3 regions of the Vibrio sp. JZG120 genome follow, and region 3 is predicted to be linked to each of the others. Evidence: predicted binding sites of a transcription regulator. Region 3 holds the regulator's gene; each other region holds the start of a gene.
The links. The regulator PurR, encoded in region 3, represses purine synthesis genes. The targets are predictions, from matches to a motif close to TNANGNAAACGTTTNCNTNA.

Region 1 (6,664 bases), on a different contig from region 3:
AAATATCGTGACGCCGATAAAATGGCATTGATTCCCGTAAAGAACATGCCTACAGAGCAGAAAGAAGTGCTACGTAAGCCTGATTGGATGAAGATCAAGCTACCAGCCGACAGCCAACGAATTCAAGACATCAAGGCGGCGATGCGCAAGAATAAACTTCACTCCGTATGTGAAGAAGCATCTTGCCCTAACCTAGCGGAATGTTTTAACCACGGTACAGCTACCTTCATGATCTTAGGTGCTATTTGTACTCGTCGTTGTCCTTTCTGTGACGTTGCTCATGGCCGCCCATTACCACCGGAAGCAGAAGAGCCTCAAAAACTGGCGAAAACCATCGCCGATATGAAGCTGAAATACGTAGTAATCACTTCTGTTGACCGTGACGATCTGCGTGATGGTGGTGCACAGCACTTTGCCGACTGTAACCGCGAGATCCGTGCATTAAACCCGCATATTAAGATTGAAACTCTGGTTCCTGACTTCCGAGGTCGTATGGATGTAGCGCTTGATCTAATGAAAGACAATCCGCCAGATGTCTTCAACCACAACTTAGAAACAGCACCACGTCTTTACCGTAAAGCTCGCCCAGGTGCGAACTACAAATGGTCACTTGAGCTTCTTAAGAAGTTCAAAGAGCAGCATCCAGATGTACCGACCAAATCTGGTTTGATGATGGGTCTTGGTGAAACCAAAGAAGAAATCATCGAAGTACTGAAAGATCTACGCGCACACGGCGTAACGATGCTAACTCTAGGTCAGTACCTAGCGCCAAGCCGTCACCACTTGCCAGTAGAGCGTTACGTTCCGCCATCAGAGTTTGACGAGCTAAAAGAAGTTGCACTAGAGCTTGGCTTCACGCACGCAGCGTGTGGTCCATTTGTTCGCTCTTCTTACCATGCCGATATGCAGGCTCAAGGCATCGAGATTAAATAAGCACTCGCTTATTTTGAAGAGAAAAGGTTGGCTCAGTGCCAACCTTTTTTGTATCAGTCAAATGGTGATAAAAAGCCATTCTACCTCCGTCATTCTGAACAGCGAGGAACGAGCGTTATTGAGAATCAGTTTCCAACGTACTGATGATTTTTTGGGAAACGCTGAGTAAAAGAGTGTGCCTCAACAAGATTCCTGATCTCGCCTAGGCTCGTCGGAATGACGCGGTTTGGATATATTGAAAGGGACAAGTGTTGGTAGCCATCTCCTTATCACACACTCTTCGCTATATCTCATTCCAAACGCCAGACAAACAAAAAGGCCCTCAATTGAGGACCTTTAGTATATCAATGTTCAAAATAGACGAGTCGAGTTCTAGGAGAACACACGGAGTTTGCGCGAGCAAATGAGTATGTTCGACACCGAAATCGACTCATTCTATGAAGAACAGTTAGGCGTAAACCGGTAGACGCTTACAAATTTCGAGCACTTTCTGTTTAGTCGCTTCGATAACTTCTTCGTTGCCGATGTTATCTAGAACGTCACACATCCAGTTTGCTAGCTCTTTTGCATCTTCTTCAGTGAAGCCACGGCGAGTGATCGCTGGCGTACCTACACGGATACCAGACGTTACGAATGGGCTGCGTGGGTCATTTGGTACCGAGTTTTTGTTCACTGTGATGTTTGCTGCACCTAGTGCCGCGTCTGCGTCTTTACCAGTGATGTCTTTGTCGATCAGGTCCACAAGGAACAAATGGTTTTCTGTGCCGTTAGATACGATTTTGTAGCCACGCTCTTGGAATTGACCAACCATTTCTTTTGCGTTTTTCACTACGCGAGCTTGGTAAGCTTTGAACTCTGGCTCCATCGCTTCTTTGAACGCTACTGCTTTACCAGCGATAACGTGCATTAGAGGGCCACCTTGACCACCAGGGAACACTGCTGAGTTCAATTTCTTGTACATATCTTCGCCAGCATTTGACAAGATAAGACCACCGCGAGGACCTGCTAGTGTTTTGTGCGTCGTTGTTGTTACCACGTGAGCGTGTGGAACAGGTGTTGGGTATTCGCCTGCTGCGATAAGACCCGCTACGTGCGCCATATCAACGAAAAGGTAAGCATCTACTTTGTCCGCGATTTCACGCATGCGCTTCCAATCAACGATTTGCGAGTAAGCAGAGAAACCACCGATGATCATCTTAGGCTTGTGCTCAAGCGCTAGCTGTTCCATCTCGTCGTAGTTGATTTGACCCGCTTCATCGATACCGTAAGGGATAACGTTGTAGTGCTTACCAGAGAAGTTTACTGGAGAACCGTGAGTCAGGTGACCACCGTGCGCTAGGCTCATGCCTAGAACTGTATCGCCTGGGTTAAGAAGCGCCATGTAAACCGCGCTGTTTGCTTGAGAACCTGAGTGAGGCTGTACGTTCGCGTATTCACAACCGAACAGTTTGCATGCACGGTCGATAGCAAGTTGTTCCGCTTTATCTACGTACTCACAACCGCCGTAGTAACGCTTGCCTGGGTAGCCTTCAGCGTATTTGTTCGTTAGCTGAGAACCTTGCGCTTCCATTACACGTGGGCTTGTGTAGTTTTCAGAAGCGATAAGTTCAATGTGTTCTTCCTGGCGAAGAGTTTCTTCCTGGATAGCTGCGAACAGTTCCGCATCGTAATCTGCGATGTTCATATCACGCTTAAGCATCTGTATCTCCTGACTCAGATTAGTACTGAAAGTTGCAAAAAAACTGTTGAATGACCCTACGCAAACGTTTTCGTCACCCTAATGGCGCGCATTCTACATAATTTGATCTGGGTCATAAAGAGAAATTTACAATTTTTCTCATGCAGTTTTTTCATGATGGCAAGCAATCTGTATCACGCCCGCATTGCAATTGCATAACGACGATCTACTGCCTGTCAATTTTGTGCTTTACACCCTGTAAAACAGCAATTACATAGGTTTACCGTAAATTTTACCCTCTAGCTACCGAAAAGATCATCTTTTTACTACTATGCACGCCTTATTTATCACTAATGACTGCAACATTGATGGAAAAACACTCATTAAAAGAAGACTGGATAGCGATTCTCACGGGTACCTTTTTGGTAGCTCAAGGCGTTTTCTTTCTCCAATCCGCAAACCTCCTAACAGGGGGGACGACAGGATTGGCTCTGCTTATTAGCCAATTTACACCTTTTACGTTTGGTGTGCTGTACTTTTTAGCAAACAGTCCCTTTTACTTGCTAGCATGGAAACGCTTCGGCCGTCATTTCGCCATTAATAGTGCCATTTCTGGCGCTTTGGTTTCTATCTTTGCCGATCATCTTTATTTGCTAATCTCGCTCGAATCGGTAAATGAAGTTTATTGTGCCGTCGCAGGTGGGCTTTTAATGGGACTCGGTATGCTGATCTTGTTCCGACATCGCTCCAGCTTAGGTGGCTTTAACGTGCTGTGTTTATTTATTCAGGACAAATTTGGCATTTCAGTTGGCAAAAGCCAAATGGCAATCGATGCGTGCATCCTGTTTGCGTCATTCTTCTTTGTCACTCCAGAAGTAATTGGTCTTTCGATTTTGGGCGCGTTTGCACTGAATGTCGTGTTAGCGATGAACCACAAGCCTCATCGCTATTCCGTGACCTACGGTTCATAAACTTTTGATGATAATTGGAGCGCAATTTATAAGATTTCGCGCTCCAATCGCTATATAATATTTCGCCATTTCCAAATAACGCGGTGCGGTATGCGCGATTTTTTGCAACAAGCCAAACAAACTCACAGTTGTATTGCGATTGGCGAGTTGGTCTATAATCCGAAGACACAAACTCTTCATCAAGACACTGTCGCGATTGATCTCGAACCTCGTACCATTGAGTTATTAGAGCTGCTGCTAACACGCGTGGGACATCCGCTCTCTGCCGATACCATTATCGAAACCATTTGGCAGAGCAAATTCATCTCTAAGAATGTACTCACTAACCGCATTAGCACCTTACGTGCGCTGCTACAACAGCATCTCCCCGAGTACGATGCGACTAAGCTCTTGGTCACTTATCCTCGCAAAGGTTACTTTCTAAACCCAGCGAATATCCGTTTAGTGCCACCAGCGAAAAACCATCGACGTGCTATTACAGCTCAAGTTGCGAACCGTAAGAACATCAAGCTGATTTTGGCTTATAGCTTATGTGCCGTACTTGTGGTTTGTAGCGTGACGCTCGCAAGCTTGTTATGGCAACGCCAAGAGATTTCAACGCAGCAAACACGTCATCAGTTACTTATCCCCAAAGTCGAGTTGCTGCTCAACCGTGTCGATGCGATTGGCTCCCAAGCAAGAAAATATCGCATACTGGTCAAAGCCATCTTGCTGCAACAACAGGTCGAATATCCATACACCGACATCGCCAACCAAGACGCTCCCAGTTACTTTCTTGATCCTATCGGTCATACGCCGTATTTCCCTGGCGCGCGAAACATGCAGACCAGTGATTACGAACTCAACATAGAGTTAAAAGACGGCGCAGAGCAAGGCACCTTGAAAGCTCAGATGAACCTTATTTATCCTGCGACAGGGAAACTGGCGTTTCGCAACGAATACACACTGCGCTTATCCGACCTACAATCGGATATCTTCCAAATTCACTCAGATGTCGCGCAATACTTCAACTTGCCTGCACCTTCGGCAAGCACATGGCAGCTGTCAGACGTTCACCAAAAAATGCTGTTTGAGAATGTCTTTTCTAACCAACCTCTCCAACAAGCTGATGAGTTTGCAGCGATCACAACCGCAAGGCATCTCGCTTTGTACGAGCAAGAACCTCAAAAGCTGGAAGCGTATTTGACGCAAGTGCAGTCGTCGTTCGATGTTTTGCCAGATGAGCTAAGCCTCTGGTTGGGCGTATTGCATTTCAAACTAGGTAACCTAGACCGAGCAAAAGTTCTGCTGACCACTCCAGATGGCGACTCACGTATTCAAAACGCGCTGATTTATACGTTTGTGTCTCACATCGCTTATAAACAAAACAAACTCGAACAGTTCCGTCTCAACTACATGGAATCACTGGTGGCACTGCTGCGCGTTTTACCTTCCGAGACATTGTTTGAACGTCTTTCTCAATCTGAATCGAAAGAAACTTGCCTTCAACCATGGAAAACGTTGCATGTCAGTTTGACCGATCAAGAAATTATCAGCCGATGGAAAGCGCTCATCAACGAGTATTGCACCAACGTAGCTAACGAAATAAGCCCAAATAAAACAAAGACCTAAACATAAAATTAAGCTTTCGTTAAGCCCTATTAGCTTTTGTTTTTTGCCCTTTTTAGCTCATTAAACTTAGCATGCTCGCATTCAAGCAACGGCCCAACATGAAGCGGCCTAATCAATCAGGAATGTAAACCATGCTAAACAAAATGACGCTTATCGCAGCAGCAACTCTGGCTCTTTACGGCTGTGGCGGTGGTTCATCTTCTGGCAGTGCTAATCCAAACAAAGTGCCTCAAGAAAGTTTCGACATCGCGATTCAAAACTCAATCTTCGCTCCCACGCCAAGCACACAACTAAACTACGCGTTTAGCCTGGATGGCCAACCTGAAGGCGAGATGAAACTGAGTTTCCAAGCGATGGATAACGAGCAATTGTTGGCAGCATTGGCACAAATCCCAAACAGCGAAGCAATGGTCCAGTTGGTTAATGACTTGGTGAACTACGGCGCCAAACAGTTCTACTATTCTGACGAACAGTACAACGACGATGAAGAGGGCAATACGCTTTATTTTGCAGGCTCTGATGGCGCACTTCATGAAGTCACCGATGCTTATTCCATTAACCAGCAGTTTGTTGCCATGCTGATGCACAGCAGCCCTATTTTCCGTCTCAACGGTGACGACGTAAAAGAGAAAAGCCCGAACATTGATATCGGTGAAGAGACCATATCTCTGCAAACCACTCTAACAGGCTACGCAGTTCACAACCTACTAGACAGTTTTGAAGATCATGAGTGGGTGCAAAACCTGCCAATGACAGCATCTTGCCAAGTGGTTTGGCAACAGCAAATCCGAGAGACTGGCGTACGTAAAACGTTCTCGATTTCAAGCAAGAAAATTGAAGCGGCGTACCTGACGGAAGAAAATACTTACAACCTAAACTGCGATGATATGGACTCAATGGAGTTCGCCACTTCGGCAGAACGTTGGTTTAACCCGAGCTTAGGTCTGATTGAGCAAATCGAGCTGCTAAAAGTACAACAAGTACAAATCAATGAAGAGAAAGTGCTGCTAACAGCAATTGAAACAAAATAAGCCTGTACTCCACAAGTATCTCGCATCTCAATAAAAAAGGCTTTGGGGAGCACACCAAAGCCTTTATCTCGAACATCAATCTTAGGGGGTGACACCCGAGTTTATTCTTCTATCAATAAAATACGAGTTTCGTAAGGTCGTAATACTTGATGGTTTGACGCGACTGCACTCGCTGAGTTTTGATAGTTGGATAGCAAGTTTTTCGCTTTATTCATATCAAAACGCTCTGGCAGAACGCATTCCACCTCTTCAGCGTAGTAGTTGTTGATACACAGCAGCGTTTGTTTGTCGTTCTGGCGAGCGTAAGCAAAAATGCGTTGATGCTCTGGCAATAAATCTTCATAACGGCCATCGGTGATCACCGGAACCTGTTTACGTAGCTCAATCAAACGTTTGTAGAAGTAGAACACCGAGTTCAAATCAGCAACCGCTGCTTCTGC
Region 2 (6,664 bases), on a different contig from region 3:
AAGTGTTGCCTGACTTGATGCAGGGCTGGCGCTTGGACCTGCTCGGCGACAAGATGAACAAAGCATTAAAGTAATAAAAGATTAAAAGGTTGGCCTCGGTGCCAACCTTTTTCATTCTAATCTGAGCATTCAATCTCGTGAGGAAAAGTGGTTTACTTCTCGTCGTCTGGTAGCTTCACATTGAGCTCAAGAACTGAGATATCGTCGTCTTTGTGCTCAAATGTTAAGTCAACCATATTTGGATCAATTGCCACGTACTTACTGATCACCTTCAAGATGTCCTCTTTCAATTGAGGTAAGTAAGAAGGCGCTGGATCATTTTGGCTGCGGCGCTCAGCAACAATGATTTGCAAACGCTCTTTAGCTAGATTCGCAGAAGTTTTCTTCTGTGGACGGAAAAATTCTAATAATGACATGTCTAGCCTCCAAAGAGTCGTTTAAAGAGTCCTTTCTTCTCCTCAGTAAGGAAACGAAATTCAACCTGATTGCCTAATAAGCGATCAACGGTGTCAGAGTAAGCCATACCTGCATCGGTGTTATCGTCAAAAGTGACTGGCACACCTTTGTTTGACGCGTTAAGCACGGCTTGGCTTTCTGGAATCACGCCCAGTAGTGGAATATGTAAGATCTCCTCTACGTCTTCAACGCTTAGCATTTCGCCTTGAGTGACGCGAGATGGGTTGTAGCGAGTCAGTAGCAGGTGTTGTTTTACTGGCTCTAGCCCTTGTTCTGCACGCAGTGACTTAGAATCTAAAATACCGAGAATGCGGTCAGAGTCACGCACAGAAGAGACTTCTGGGTTCGTTGTGACAATGGCTTCATCTGCGTAATACAAGGCCATCAATGCGCCTTGTTCTATACCTGCTGGTGAATCACAAATAATGAAATCAAAGCCCATTTCATCAAGTTCGCCGAATACGCGCTGAACACCATCTTTTGTCAGTGCGTCTTTATCACGAGTTTGAGAAGCAGGAAGAATGAATAGGTTGTCCGTGCGCTTATCTTTGATCAGCGCTTGGTTTAATGTCGCTTCGCCGTTAATGACGTTCACAAAGTCATACACGACACGGCGCTCACAGCCCATGATTAGGTCGAGGTTACGCAAACCGATATCAAAATCGATCACCGCGGTCTTTTTTCCCTTCAGAGCTAGACCAGAGGCGATGGCTGCGCTTGAAGTGGTTTTACCAACGCCACCTTTACCAGACGTTACTACAATAATGCGTGCCATTTTTTTTCCTTTTTAGATTAAATCGCGAGAACTTCTAAATGCAATGATTCATCGGCTTTACTGATCATTACTTTCTTTTGCCAGTACTCGCTTTCAATTTGATCGCTTAACCAGTAGTCACCCGCAATGGATACCAGTTCTGCTTGTAAATCGTGGCAAATAATACGCGCTTCCTGCTGACCACTTGCGCCTGCAATCGCACGGCCTCGAAGTGTGCCATGGATATGAATAGAGCCGTCAGCGATGACTTCAGCACCAGCACTTACGTGCGCTAACACCACCAAATCACCATCTTTCGCGTAGATCTGTTGTCCTGATCGAACAGGCGTGCGAACTACTTTCGTTGGCGCCATTTTGGCAGGTGCTTGGCTTGGTGATTTGCTCGCCGACATAATGGCGAAGCCAGCTTCGGAAGCAAGATTTTGTACACGCTTGTCTTTACAGCCCGTTACACCGACCGGAATAAAACCAGCATCTGAGATGCCTTGTTTAAGCTTAGGGAAATCAATGTCGCCTTGTACTTTTGCTATATTGATTACCAAAGGCGCGGATGCAAAAAAAGAAGGTGCTTGAGAAACTTTTTCTTGCAAAAATTCGACAGTCTTTGCGATCTCATTGTCAGAAAGGTGTAAAACTGACAATGTAAAACTGCTACCTTTAAGGTCTGGTGAATGGGTCATCGTGGACTTCTTGCCTTTATTGAAAGAGCGTTGCCTTAAACTAGGTCTGTCATGTTATATTTCATCCTTTGACGCAGCAAGTTCTCTCGTGGGCAAATAGGTGAATTAATCTCAAATTTGCTATTAAGTTTGCGAGAATTTGACGTTTTCAACCTAATCCGCACTCAACGCGGCTAAATCAGCATAAAAGGCGTGTCATGCTTTGTTCTATTTATAAAAGCTCGAAAAAAGAAGGTACTTATCTCTATATTCCGAAAAAGGATGATTTTTCACAGGTTCCTGACACCTTAATGCAGATGTTCGGTAAGCCTATCGCTGTTATGACGATTAAACTTGATGGCCGTAAATTGGCACAAGTTGATATCGAAAAAGTGAAGGCTTCATTGCAAAATGATGGCTTCTTTTTGCAGGTTCCGCCTCCGCCGGAGAACCTACTAGAAAAGTACAAAGAACAAAAAGCCCAGCAGAAAGGCGAATAACGTCATCGTTTTTCATCTGGGATTTCTGCCTTGCTCAAGGAGGGCAATATGAAAAAAATACTGGCTACCATGCTTAGCGTTGGTGTGTGTACCTCGGCTTTTGCAAGTAGCGAGGGTTTCGATGAATACTTGAATAAGCTGCGTGCTGAAGCGCGTGATAAAGGTATCTCAGAGCAGGTCATTAGTGCTGCTTTTGCTAATGTTGAGTACAAGCCTCGAGCAGTAAAAGCGGACCGAAACCAGCCAGAGAAGAAACTGACGTTGGATGAATACATTCCTCGCGCGGTGCCTGAATGGAAGGTGAAGCAAGCAAGACAACTCTATAAAGAGCATTACACCGAGCTAAAGCGTATAGGCGATGAGTACGGTGTGCAGCCTCGCTTTATCGTGGCGCTGTGGGGTGTAGAAAGTAACTTTGGTAAATTTACGGGTAACTTCAAAGTGATTGACGCGTTGTCGACAATGGCATTTGAAGGTCGTCGTGAAGAGTTTTTCCGTAAAGAGACCATGTCGGCATTGCAGATCCTCGATCAAGGCCATATCGAGCTAGATAATTTTAAAGGTTCTTGGGCTGGTGCGATGGGACAGTGTCAATTTATGCCAAGCTCTTTCCTACGTTTTGCCGCTGACGGCAACGGGGATGGTAAAAAAGACATTTGGCAATCTGAAGTCGACGTATTTGCATCAACCGCTAACTATTTGAGCAAGTCCGGCTGGGATGACAAATATACTTGGGGTCGCCAAGTGAAAGTTCCTAAAGGCATTGATCGCAGCTTAGAAGGGCGCACAGCTGAAAAAGGTAAATACCTTCAGGAGTGGAGCAAACTTGGCATCACAAAATACGACGGTAGTCCGTTGCCAAAACTGGATGAAGACATCAAAGCATGGTTGATCATGCCGGACGACGAAAATGGTCGTACGTATCTGGTTTACAATAACTACAACGTACTGATGAAGTGGAACCGCTCTTACTACTTCGCACTCGCCGTGAGTCACTTGGCTGACCGAATCAAATACTGAGCTGTTATCAAATAATCACTTGGCATCCAGTATTCAATATGAGGGCTCTTCGGAGTCCTTTGTTTTTCCTATAATCAAATCGAGGTAAAGCGTGTTATCTGAACGTGCCGCACAAATGGTGATTTTCTCCGCTCTTCTTAAACATAAAAGCTTCACAGCGGCTGCAAAGAGCTTAGGCGTGTCGGTGTCTCATGTGAGTAAGCAGTTGAGTCAGCTAGAAGCGTCTCTTGGTATCAAGCTTGTTCAACGCACTACGCGAAGCTTTACGCCGACTGAGGCAGGGAAAACCTTTTTTCATCACTGTGAGCAAGTGGTACAAGCGGTGAGCAGCGCCACATTAGAGATGGAGACCCAGCGGGATGAAGTGGCAGGTTTGGTACGTCTTGGATTGTCGCAATCATTTGGTACCTTACACATTATCCCAGCGATTCAAGAGTTACGCGAACTTTATCCTCAACTTCAAGTGGAAGTACATCTGTTTGACTATAAGGTCGATATGTTAGCCGAAGGGCTCGATTTATGGGTAACCAACAACGAGCATTTACCTGAAGGCTACATTGCGCAGCGTTTGACGGATTGCCAGTTTGTTGTAGCGGCATCACCAGATTACTTATTGAAACATGATACGCCAACAGAGCCGGATGATTTGTCTTCTCATAACTGCCTTATATACAGAAGCTGGGAGCGCGACTATACGGGGTGGGCGTTTACCAAAGATCAGCAAGAATTGAACGTAAAAGTCTCGGGTAACTATTCAGTGGATCTGGCTGAAGCCGTTCGGGATGCAGCCATTGCAGGTTGGGGCATTGCCTACCTTGCCACTTACTTACTGGGTGATGAGTTTAGAACGGGTAAGTTAATACAGTTGTTACCGGACTGGAAAGCAAGCCAGTCGATGCCGTTTTATGCGGTGTATCCAAGCCGCCAACATATGCCCAAAAAAATATCCGCAGTGATTAACTTCATCAAACAGAAGATCGGTAACCCGTGTCATTGGGATCAACGTCTAGCGCCTTACATATCTATTCCTAAGTAACAGGATCAATGACGTTATTGAACGGCACATAAGGTGATTCACTTCACAAAAATTTTTCCAGAACTAGAAACATCTTTTCCATATAGAAATAATAAAAATAAGCAAACGTTTATATTTATATAATTCAATGCCTTATAATTAAGGTCAATTATTGGGCGCTTAAACTTTTCACACTGTTAACATCCTCAACTTGCAGCATTTTGAGTCCGCTATACAATCCGGTGCCTTCCATATCCCCCTTCTGTCGGATTCATTTTATGAACTCAATTATTGGTATCGTAGCCATACTATTCGTAGCATGGCTACTTTCTACAAATAGAAAAAATATAAAGCTGAGAACAGTGTCGTTTGCGTTTGCTTTGCAGGTACTGTTTGCGTTGTTGGTTTTATATGTACCAGCAGGACGAGATGCGCTGAATTCAGTGAGCAGCGTAGTGTCGAATTTGATCAACTATGGTCAAGAGGGCATTGCGTTTTTATTCGGTAATTTGGCGACAGGGGGCTTCACCTTTGCGATCAATGTTCTGGGTATCATCGTTTTCTTTTCCTCTCTTATCTCAGGTCTTTATCACATTGGTGTGATGCCAAAAATCATCAACTTTATCGGTGGCGGTATTCAAAAGCTGCTGGGTATCGGTCGTGCGGAGTCTTTGTCTGCAACGGCGAATATTTTTGTTGGCACCATTGAAGCGCCATTGATGGTAAAGCCATACCTAAAGCACATGACCGACTCGCAGTTCTTTGCGGTGATGACAGGTGGTTTGGCTTCTGTTGCTGGTGGAACGTTGGTCGGTTACGCGTCACTGGGCGTTGACCTTAACTACCTGATCGCTGCTGCATTTATGTCGGCACCTGCGGGCTTGCTGATGGCAAAAATTTTAATGCCAGAAGATACGGATAAAGCAGCAGATATCGACATTAGCCAAGTTGAAATTCCACGTGCAACCAACGTAGTAGAAGCATTAGCCGATGGTGCAATGGCGGGTGTACGCATTGCTGTATCGGTAGGTGGTACGCTATTGGCTTTCATCAGTGTCATTGCAATGTTAAACGGCATGCTAGGTTGGATTGGTGATCTTGTTGGGACGCCACTAAGCTTCGAGCTGATCCTAGGTTATGTATTCGCACCTGTCGCTTGGTTATTAGGTGTACCATGGCAAGAAGCAACCACAGCAGGCTCGCTGATTGGTAATAAGATTGTGGTGAATGAGTTCGTCGCTTTCATCCAGCTTGCAGAAGTGAAATCTCAACTTAGTGAACACTCACAAGCAATCGTGACGTTTGCTTTGTGTGGCTTTGCAAACATCTCAAGCATGGCGATGCTGATTGGTGGGTTGGGCTCATTGGTACCTGAAAAGCGTGCATTTGTTTCTAAACATGGTTTCCGTGCGATTATCGCTGGTGTCATGGCGAACTTAATGAGCGCTTCGATTGCGGGCGTGATTTTAAGCCTGTAATTGAAAGAGATACCTAAAATTAGCAAAAAGGCCCCTTGCGGAGCCTTTTTCGTATCTGAAGTTTACGTTATTTGTCTGTGTGGAACTGCTCGCAAGCGAGCATCGTGTTCTCAATTAAGCTTGCGACGGTCATTGGGCCAACACCACCAGGGACAGGAGTAATAAAGCTCGCACTTTCACGTGCTTTATCGTATTCCACGTCGCCAACTAGCTTGCCTGAATCAAGACGGTTAATGCCGACATCGATAACCACTGCACCTTTCTTAATCCACTCTCCAGGGATGAAGTTTGGCTTACCAACCGCAACTACGACAACGTCAGCTTGACGCACATGACTCTCTAGGTCTTTGGTAAAACGGTGACATGTTGTCGTTGTACAGCCCGCAAGCAGCAGCTCAAGTGTCATAGGACGGCCAACAATGTTTGATGCACCAACCACAACAGCATGTTTGCCACGAAGCTCTATGTTGTAACGGTCTAGTAGGGTAATGATGCCCTTTGGCGTGCAAGAGCGAAGCTTTGGAATACGTTGTGCAAGACGACCAACGTTGTAAGGGTGGAAGCCATCCACGTCTTTCTCTGGGTGAATGCGCTCTAAAACATGTGTTGTGTCGATGCCCGCAGGAAGGGGTAATTGCACTAGAATGCCGTCAATTTCATCATCGTTGTTTAATTCATCAATCAGCGCTAGTAACTCTTCTTCTGAGCTAGACGCAGGAAGGTCAAAAGACTTAGAAACAAACCCAACTTCTTCACATGCG
Region 3 (6,664 bases):
GCGTTAAATTGACTTAAAATTGTAACGAAAGGCACCGAATAAGGTGCCTTTATTATCTTGAGTAAGGGGAGTGTGGTAGGATGGCTTTTTACTCAATAGCACGACCTTTTTGATACTTGAATATGACCCAGCCGCTACTTTTTCATAAAACCTATTTGCACCCTACTAGTCATGAGTGGGTTGTATTTGTGCATGGTGCTGGCGGTAGCTCTTCTATCTGGTTCAAGCAAATCAAAGCTTACAAGCAACACTTTAACTTATTGCTGATCGATTTAAGAGGTCATGGAAAGTCAAATCAGTTACTTAAAGAGCTCATTGCCAGCCGTTATACCTTTACGGAAGTCACCCAAGATATTTTGAAAGTATTGGACCATTTAAAGATCCAATCCGCTCATTTTGTCGGTATGTCGCTTGGTACCATTATTGTTCGAAACCTTGCTGAATTATCAGCAGAGCGCGTGCGTTCAATGGTGCTCGGTGGCGCTGTCACAAGGCTCAATACTCGTTCTCAAATATTGGTTAAATTAGGTAATTTTTGTAAGCACATTCTGCCGTACATGTGGCTCTACAAACTTTTTGCGTACATTGTTATGCCACAGAGAAGCCAGCGAGAGTCTCGCCATCTTTTTATTCGTGAGGCCAAGAAGCTTTGCCAAAAAGAATTTAAACGTTGGTTTATTCTTGCTGCTGATGTAAATCCTTTAATGAAGTATTTTAAAGATCGAGAGTTACCCATTCCCACACTCTATTTAATGGGCGACAGAGATTACATGTTTATTAAGCCTGTTAAAGAAATGGTTGCGGCGCATAAGCTTAGTGTTTTACGAGAGATCCCCAACTGTGGTCATGTTTGTAATGTTGAGCGCCCTGAAGATTTCAATCAACATTCCATCGAATTTATTAAGCAGCAAATGGTTTCTGCTTAGCGCTGAATAAATCGATTGAGTAGGAGTAGGGGAGTTATTAAGGCTCCCCTATTTGATGTCCACATTGCCAACAAGCACCAAACTGCCCCTCGTTTACCTCATGGCACTTCGGGCACTGCCAATCTTGATACTCATTTCCATCGGATTGTTTGCGGTAGGCTTGTACTATTCCTTCTGCTTTTACTTGTTGTTTGGCGTCAAAAAGCCAGACATAAGGATCGGTATCATCACTAAACGGCAGCTCTCCTTTTAAACCGAAAATACCTTCTCCGCGGACTTCACAGTAGACTTGCTCGGTTTTCAATAATTCGCACACGATATGCGCTTCTGCTGGGTTTTTAGCAATGAATATTTTCATTAAACACGTCCACTTACTAATTATGAGTTTTGCTGACTCGGTGTTGGCCTTACTTTATTCATAACCCATTTAGTGATGATTGGAAACAGCCCCAGTAACGCAAAAGAGGCCAATACCGCAGGTGAAATAATGCCTGACAGGCTTTCAATTGTTGCTAACTGAGTACCGGCGTTTAAGTAAACTGCAGTGCCTGGCAACATACCTACTTGGCTAGTAAGGTAAAATCGACCTACAGACATTGGCGTTAAGCCCATCAACAAGTTGATAAGAAAGAAAGGGAATACCGGAATGAGACGCAAGGAAAATAGATAAAATGCACCGTCTTTTTCGACACCTTGATTAATTGCGATTAACTTATTGCCAAACTTGTTTTGTACCCAGTCACGCAGCAAATATCGGCTGCTTAAAAATGCTAGTGTTGCACCCATAGTACTGGCGAAAGAAACCAGTAATAAGCTCGTCCAAAAACCAAATAGAGCCGCACCAAGTAATGTAACCACAGCTGCCCCAGGAATAGAAAAAGCGGTAATTGCAATGTAGGCAAAAAAGTAAATAGCTGCCGAAAAAACAAAGTTCTGATCGATGTATGTGGTCAGCGCTTCTTGTTGTGCTTTTGCATTTTCCAACGTTAAATACTGACTAAAGTTAACGCCTAAAAAGATAATGATCGCGACCAGGATTAGGCCTAATATCAGTTTCTTATTCATATTTATGATTCCAATTTGGGATATATGTAATAAGACAGAATGAAAGTCGAAAAAATTTCACAAAAAAACCGCAGATTAGACTGCGGTTTTACAAGATAGTTTTTAAGGCCGACTTTTATTGGAGGCCATTCATCAACTCATCTCGGCGAGCTTGAGGTACAACGCTCCAATGAGTACCGTTAATAGCACCTTCTAGTGCCCATAACAGCTCAATGTTGACGGTTGCAGAGTGCGTATCTCTTATCGCTTTATAAGCGTTAAGTGCACCTTCCTCTTCCAGTTTTTCTACTGACTCAATGCCTGCTTTTTTCAGCATGCGTTCAGTTGCCAGTCGTAAGTTAGGCAAATCTTTTAAGCGATTAGGCTTTGTAGTTGCTTGCTGTTCTTTTTCAAGCTTTGCCTTTTTCAACGATTGGTTAGCTACTTCGATTAAGCGTTCGCTAGACTCCCATAAATCGTTGGAAATTGCGTAGTACTTAGTAACGACTGGGAAGCCACGTTTTTTATAAACGTAAGGCTTTAGCCCTTGTTTCTCGAAGTCAGATGAAGTTTGTTGGTCTGCTCTTATATGAAGCTGATTATTTACAACTAGTGCAAACATTGTTTCATCAGCGAATAGTCCGAAGCCACCAAACATTGAGCGCGACTTGATATTACCAAGTGCCTCAAATAGCTTCATAGAGTCTTTGAGTATCGGTTTATCCATGTTTTGTTATCTCGGTGTAATTAATATTACGCCACCAAAAGTCAGGTCCGAGAGAGTAGCAAACATGCGCAAAAGCAATGTCATTACAGGGTAAAGTCATCGCTTGCACACTTGCCATCGGTAACCCCGCTACCTTCCATATAGTACTATGGTTCAGGCCGGAGGCTTTGCGTCCCACCCTTTCGAATGGTTTGCCCTGTGCGTGACAGAATGAGCATACTTCGTATATTGAATTAACATCACGTTTTACCCGTAAAAGTGTGATTCTGGTTCAATAAAAAGTGTCGACAAGCGCATATTTGTGCATATTTGAGAATAAGGCGGGATGATCTCGAGGTTGTGAGGGAGTGTGATTTACCTACATATAAAACAGAGACTTAGAGATTTTTTGTCTAACAAACCTAAGTCAGGGGAAAGTTATTTAGAGACAAAAAATAAGCGCCCTTTTAGAGCGCTTATTTGACATCGTTATATCTGGCGAATTTTAGTTCATTTTCTTCACGGTGTTTCGAATTACAAGCTCAGGTTGCATTTCGAAAATTCGCTTTTCGTGTTCTTTATCTTTGATTCGCTCAAGTAGGATCTCGAACGCATTTTTACCCACACGACGTTTAGGTTGGTGGATAGTGGTTAACGGTGGAGAGAAGTATTCCGCAAGCTCGATGTTGTCGTAGCCGATCACTGAAATATCATCAGGAACTTTGATACCGTTTTGTTGTAGGCGGCTCATTAGGCCCAGAGCCATTGTGTCGTTAAAACAGAATACCGCTGTCGGACGTTTGTCCATTGCTGTAATTTTATCTGCGACTAATACGGCCGTATCACATTCAAAGTTACCTTCAAGGATCCAATCTTCATTTACAGCTAGGTTTGCTTCGCTCATCGCGCGACGGAAACCTGCAATGCGCTCTTGGCAAGCAAGTTTTTCAAAATGACCGCTTAGACAAGCAATATCAGTATGGCCATTGTCGATCAGATGTTTGGTTGCGATGTAGCCACCTTCTTCTGAGTTATCCATGATCTTGTCCGCTTGTGAGCTTTCTGGACCCCAATCCATGACCACTTTAGGAATGTCGGCATGACGGTCAAGCATCTCTTTAAGCTCTTCGGTTAAGTCAGAACACATCACTAGGATGCCATCAACACGTTTTTCAGCCAGCATACGGATGTAATCGCGTTGTTTTTCGTAAATCCCACCCGTATTACACAGAATCAGAGTGTAGCCTTGGCGGTAACAGTAGCTCTCAACCCCGTCAATCACTTCTGAGAAGAATAGGTTGGTTGACTGCGTTACTAACATGCCAATAGTACGAGTTGAGTTGCACTTTAGGCTGCGTGCAACCGCACTTGGCGCGTAATTCAACTCGTCCACGGCTTTCATTACTTTTTCTTGCGTTGCTTCTGCAACGAAACGCGTTTTATTGATAACGTGCGAAACTGTCGTAGTGGAAACGCCGGCTAAGCGAGCAACGTCTTTTATAGTGGCCATAAATGGTGTCCTGTATCGAGCTACTGAAATATGTCGTGTTGGATGTACCTGATGCTCTAATGGTTTTACACCCAGCAATCTAAGGTTGGCGCTAAGTGTTTCGGCAGCGGTTGGTCCAAGTACGACAAAAGGGTACGTAGCAGCATCGGTCGATGAATTTTATCTTTTTTCTATCTGATGAGAAATTGCCATCAACCTGTTAAAAAACACAAAAACCGCTATATTTCAGCGGTTTACATATAAATCATATTTAATCGTTTGCGCTCACATTTTAGCCCTATGTGGACTGACTAGCAATGTTTTCAGCAAGAGATTTGTGTATTTGAAGTCACATTTTGACTGCTAAATAACCAAGCGTCTTTGAGCTAAGTTAAGGCAAACGAATAATATACCCAACTTACTTACATTCAGTTATTTCAGGTATACAGGAAGCCCGATAGGCGGGCTCCTTAAAAAATAGGCGGCAATTATTCCCCAATAAGGTAAGCGCTGTCTAGTTTACAAAATGCAACTAATAGTTTCGCGACGCTCGAGTAGAACCCAAATTCGTCGAATTGTTTACATTTGTCTGCAAACTGAGGTAACCAAGACATCAACTGTTGCTGGATAAAGTCGTTTTGTTTAACGAAGGCTTCTTCCATGTGTTTTTCTTGCTCAAGTTCGTTTGAGCGGATAATCATGTTGCCGAGAAAGTCGAGTTCAACGGCTAAGTGGTCCGCAGGCTCTTTTAGATTTTCATCTACTTGAACGCCAAATTCTGCCATCAACTTTTCCATTTCCTCGGCTGGCTTGTCATTCAGCAAACCTGATTCACCGATGTACATCGATGCGTAAGGAAGAGCGCCATATTTTTCTGTCTTCAAAAACAGTTCACAAAAGTCAGCAGCAAGCTCCAATTGAGCGTCTTCACGATCTTGCAATCGGTTTAGCGCATCAACGAGGCTATCAACGGCTGGTTTCAGCGACTCATTTTCACCTAAACCTGCTAGAAAACTGCGAATTTCAACACTGTGGTAGGCTTCCAGTTCTTTCTCTGTTAGCTCTTTTGCGAACAAGCTCGAAAACCACCAGTAAATTTCAGCGCGTTTTTCATTAAAAGCTTTCACTTCTTGCATTTTGGGCTCCTGAATGATGCTTCAAGTTGTGCATCACAAAGTCAATTAGGGATATCCCCTAAGTGTAATCAATTAAAATGAATAGCAGTAACTATAATTATTATGTTTTATGGTCAAAAATTAACGTTTATTAATAGCGATGGGTAAGCTTGTTTTGAATCAATAAAAACGCTAAATCTTGCTTTTTAATGTATCTATGACTAGAAATGTTACTAGTTATGAATAGAATACGTCTTGGATAATAAGAAGACAGAAAAGTGGTGTAAATGAGCTATCACGTATTAGTCGTAGAAGATGATGTTGTAACTCGTAGTAAGCTTGCGGGATATTTCCAAAATGAGGGTTACCAAGTCAGCGAAGCAGAGAGTGGCGCAGAAATGCGTGAGGTCCTGCAAGCGGGTGATGTAGACCTAATCATGCTGGATATCAACCTGCCGGGTGAAGACGGCCTGATGCTTACTCGTGAATTACGTAGCCAATCGGATATTGGTATCATATTAGTAACAGGACGCACGGATAGCATTGATAAAATCGTAGGCCTAGAAATGGGCGCTGACGATTATGTGACAAAACCTTTTGAACTGAGGGAGTTGTTGGTTCGCGTTAAAAACTTGCTGTGGCGTATTTCAGCAGCGCGTAGCGGTAGCGCGAAAGCGAACGAAACCAGTGAAGAACATATTGTACGTTTTGGAGAGTGGACATTCGACATTCAACGTCGTGCGCTGAGCCGTAACGGCGAACCCGTAAAATTGACCAAAGCAGAATACGAACTTTTGGTGGCGTTATCGTCTTACCCTAACCAGGTGTTAAGTCGCGAGCGTATTTTGAATATGATCAGCCACCGAGTTGATGCTCCCAATGATCGTACTATTGATGTTCTTATTCGACGTATGCGCGCAAAAATGGAGTTTGATCCAAAGAACCCACAAATTTTTGTGACGGTGCACGGCGAAGGCTATATGTTTGCTGGTGATTAAACTGAACAAACCTAAGTCTTAAAAAGAAAAAGGAGAGCTTCGGCTCTCCTTTTTTGTGGTTTCAATATAGTACTACTTTGCTTCAACCATTGGTGTTTGGCCGACAGTATCACGCAACCTTTGCCAAATGCTGCCCAAGTACTCATGCCAATAAAGCTCTGTTTGTTCTAAGTAACGCGCTTTAGGTGAGTATTTATCCCAAGGTTGACTGATTTCGCTAATAGCTAAGAAGTTGGTCGGGGCTGGGATTGGTTTAATGCCTGCTGCGTTGAACTCATACAATGCACGGCTCATGTGGCTTGCTGAAGTGACTAACACAATCTCCTTTTGTTGAACGAATGCAGCCGCTTGACGCGCCTCTTCCCACGTATCTTTCGCATCTTCTA

Region 1: a site for PurR is predicted at 2,689-2,708, ahead of glyA (serine hydroxymethyltransferase). Genes of this name have one in related genera too.
Region 2: a site for PurR is predicted at 4,544-4,563, ahead of ACWPOD_RS19290 (NupC/NupG family nucleoside CNT transporter). Genes of this name have one in related genera too.

Annotation. Positions count from the first base shown of each region.
Region 1 covers NZ_JBSRRK010000010.1:164,901-171,564, reverse strand. The annotation lists gene lipA (lipoyl synthase) at 1-933, shown strand, start outside; gene glyA (serine hydroxymethyltransferase) at 1,382-2,632, opposite strand; gene ACWPOD_RS18770 (YitT family protein) at 2,980-3,582, shown strand; gene ACWPOD_RS18765 (winged helix-turn-helix domain-containing protein) at 3,673-5,193, shown strand; gene ACWPOD_RS18760 (hypothetical protein) at 5,325-6,224, shown strand; gene treC (alpha,alpha-phosphotrehalase) at 6,326-6,664, opposite strand, start outside.
Region 2 covers NZ_JBSRRK010000011.1:80,021-86,684, forward strand. The annotation lists gene rnd (ribonuclease D) at 1-74, shown strand, start outside; gene minE (cell division topological specificity factor MinE) at 153-416, opposite strand; gene minD (septum site-determining protein MinD) at 419-1,231, opposite strand; gene minC (septum site-determining protein MinC) at 1,249-1,911, opposite strand; gene ACWPOD_RS19275 (YcgL domain-containing protein) at 2,109-2,390, shown strand; gene ACWPOD_RS19280 (lytic murein transglycosylase) at 2,439-3,410, shown strand; gene ACWPOD_RS19285 (LysR family transcriptional regulator) at 3,502-4,446, shown strand; gene ACWPOD_RS19290 (NupC/NupG family nucleoside CNT transporter) at 4,704-5,903, shown strand; gene folD (bifunctional methylenetetrahydrofolate dehydrogenase/methenyltetrahydrofolate cyclohydrolase FolD) at 5,971-6,664, opposite strand, start outside.
Region 3 covers NZ_JBSRRK010000004.1:584,052-590,715, reverse strand. The annotation lists gene glgA (glycogen synthase GlgA) at 1-12, shown strand, start outside; gene ACWPOD_RS11095 (alpha/beta fold hydrolase) at 123-926, shown strand; gene ACWPOD_RS11090 (hypothetical protein) at 964-1,284, opposite strand; gene ACWPOD_RS11085 (TVP38/TMEM64 family protein) at 1,305-1,991, opposite strand; gene ACWPOD_RS11080 (TfoX/Sxy family DNA transformation protein) at 2,107-2,697, opposite strand; cyclic di-GMP riboswitch class I at 2,814-2,903, opposite strand; gene purR (HTH-type transcriptional repressor PurR) at 3,182-4,186, opposite strand; gene torD (molecular chaperone TorD) at 4,654-5,301, opposite strand; gene torR (two-component system response regulator TorR) at 5,568-6,278, shown strand; gene elyC (envelope biogenesis factor ElyC) at 6,351-6,664, opposite strand, start outside.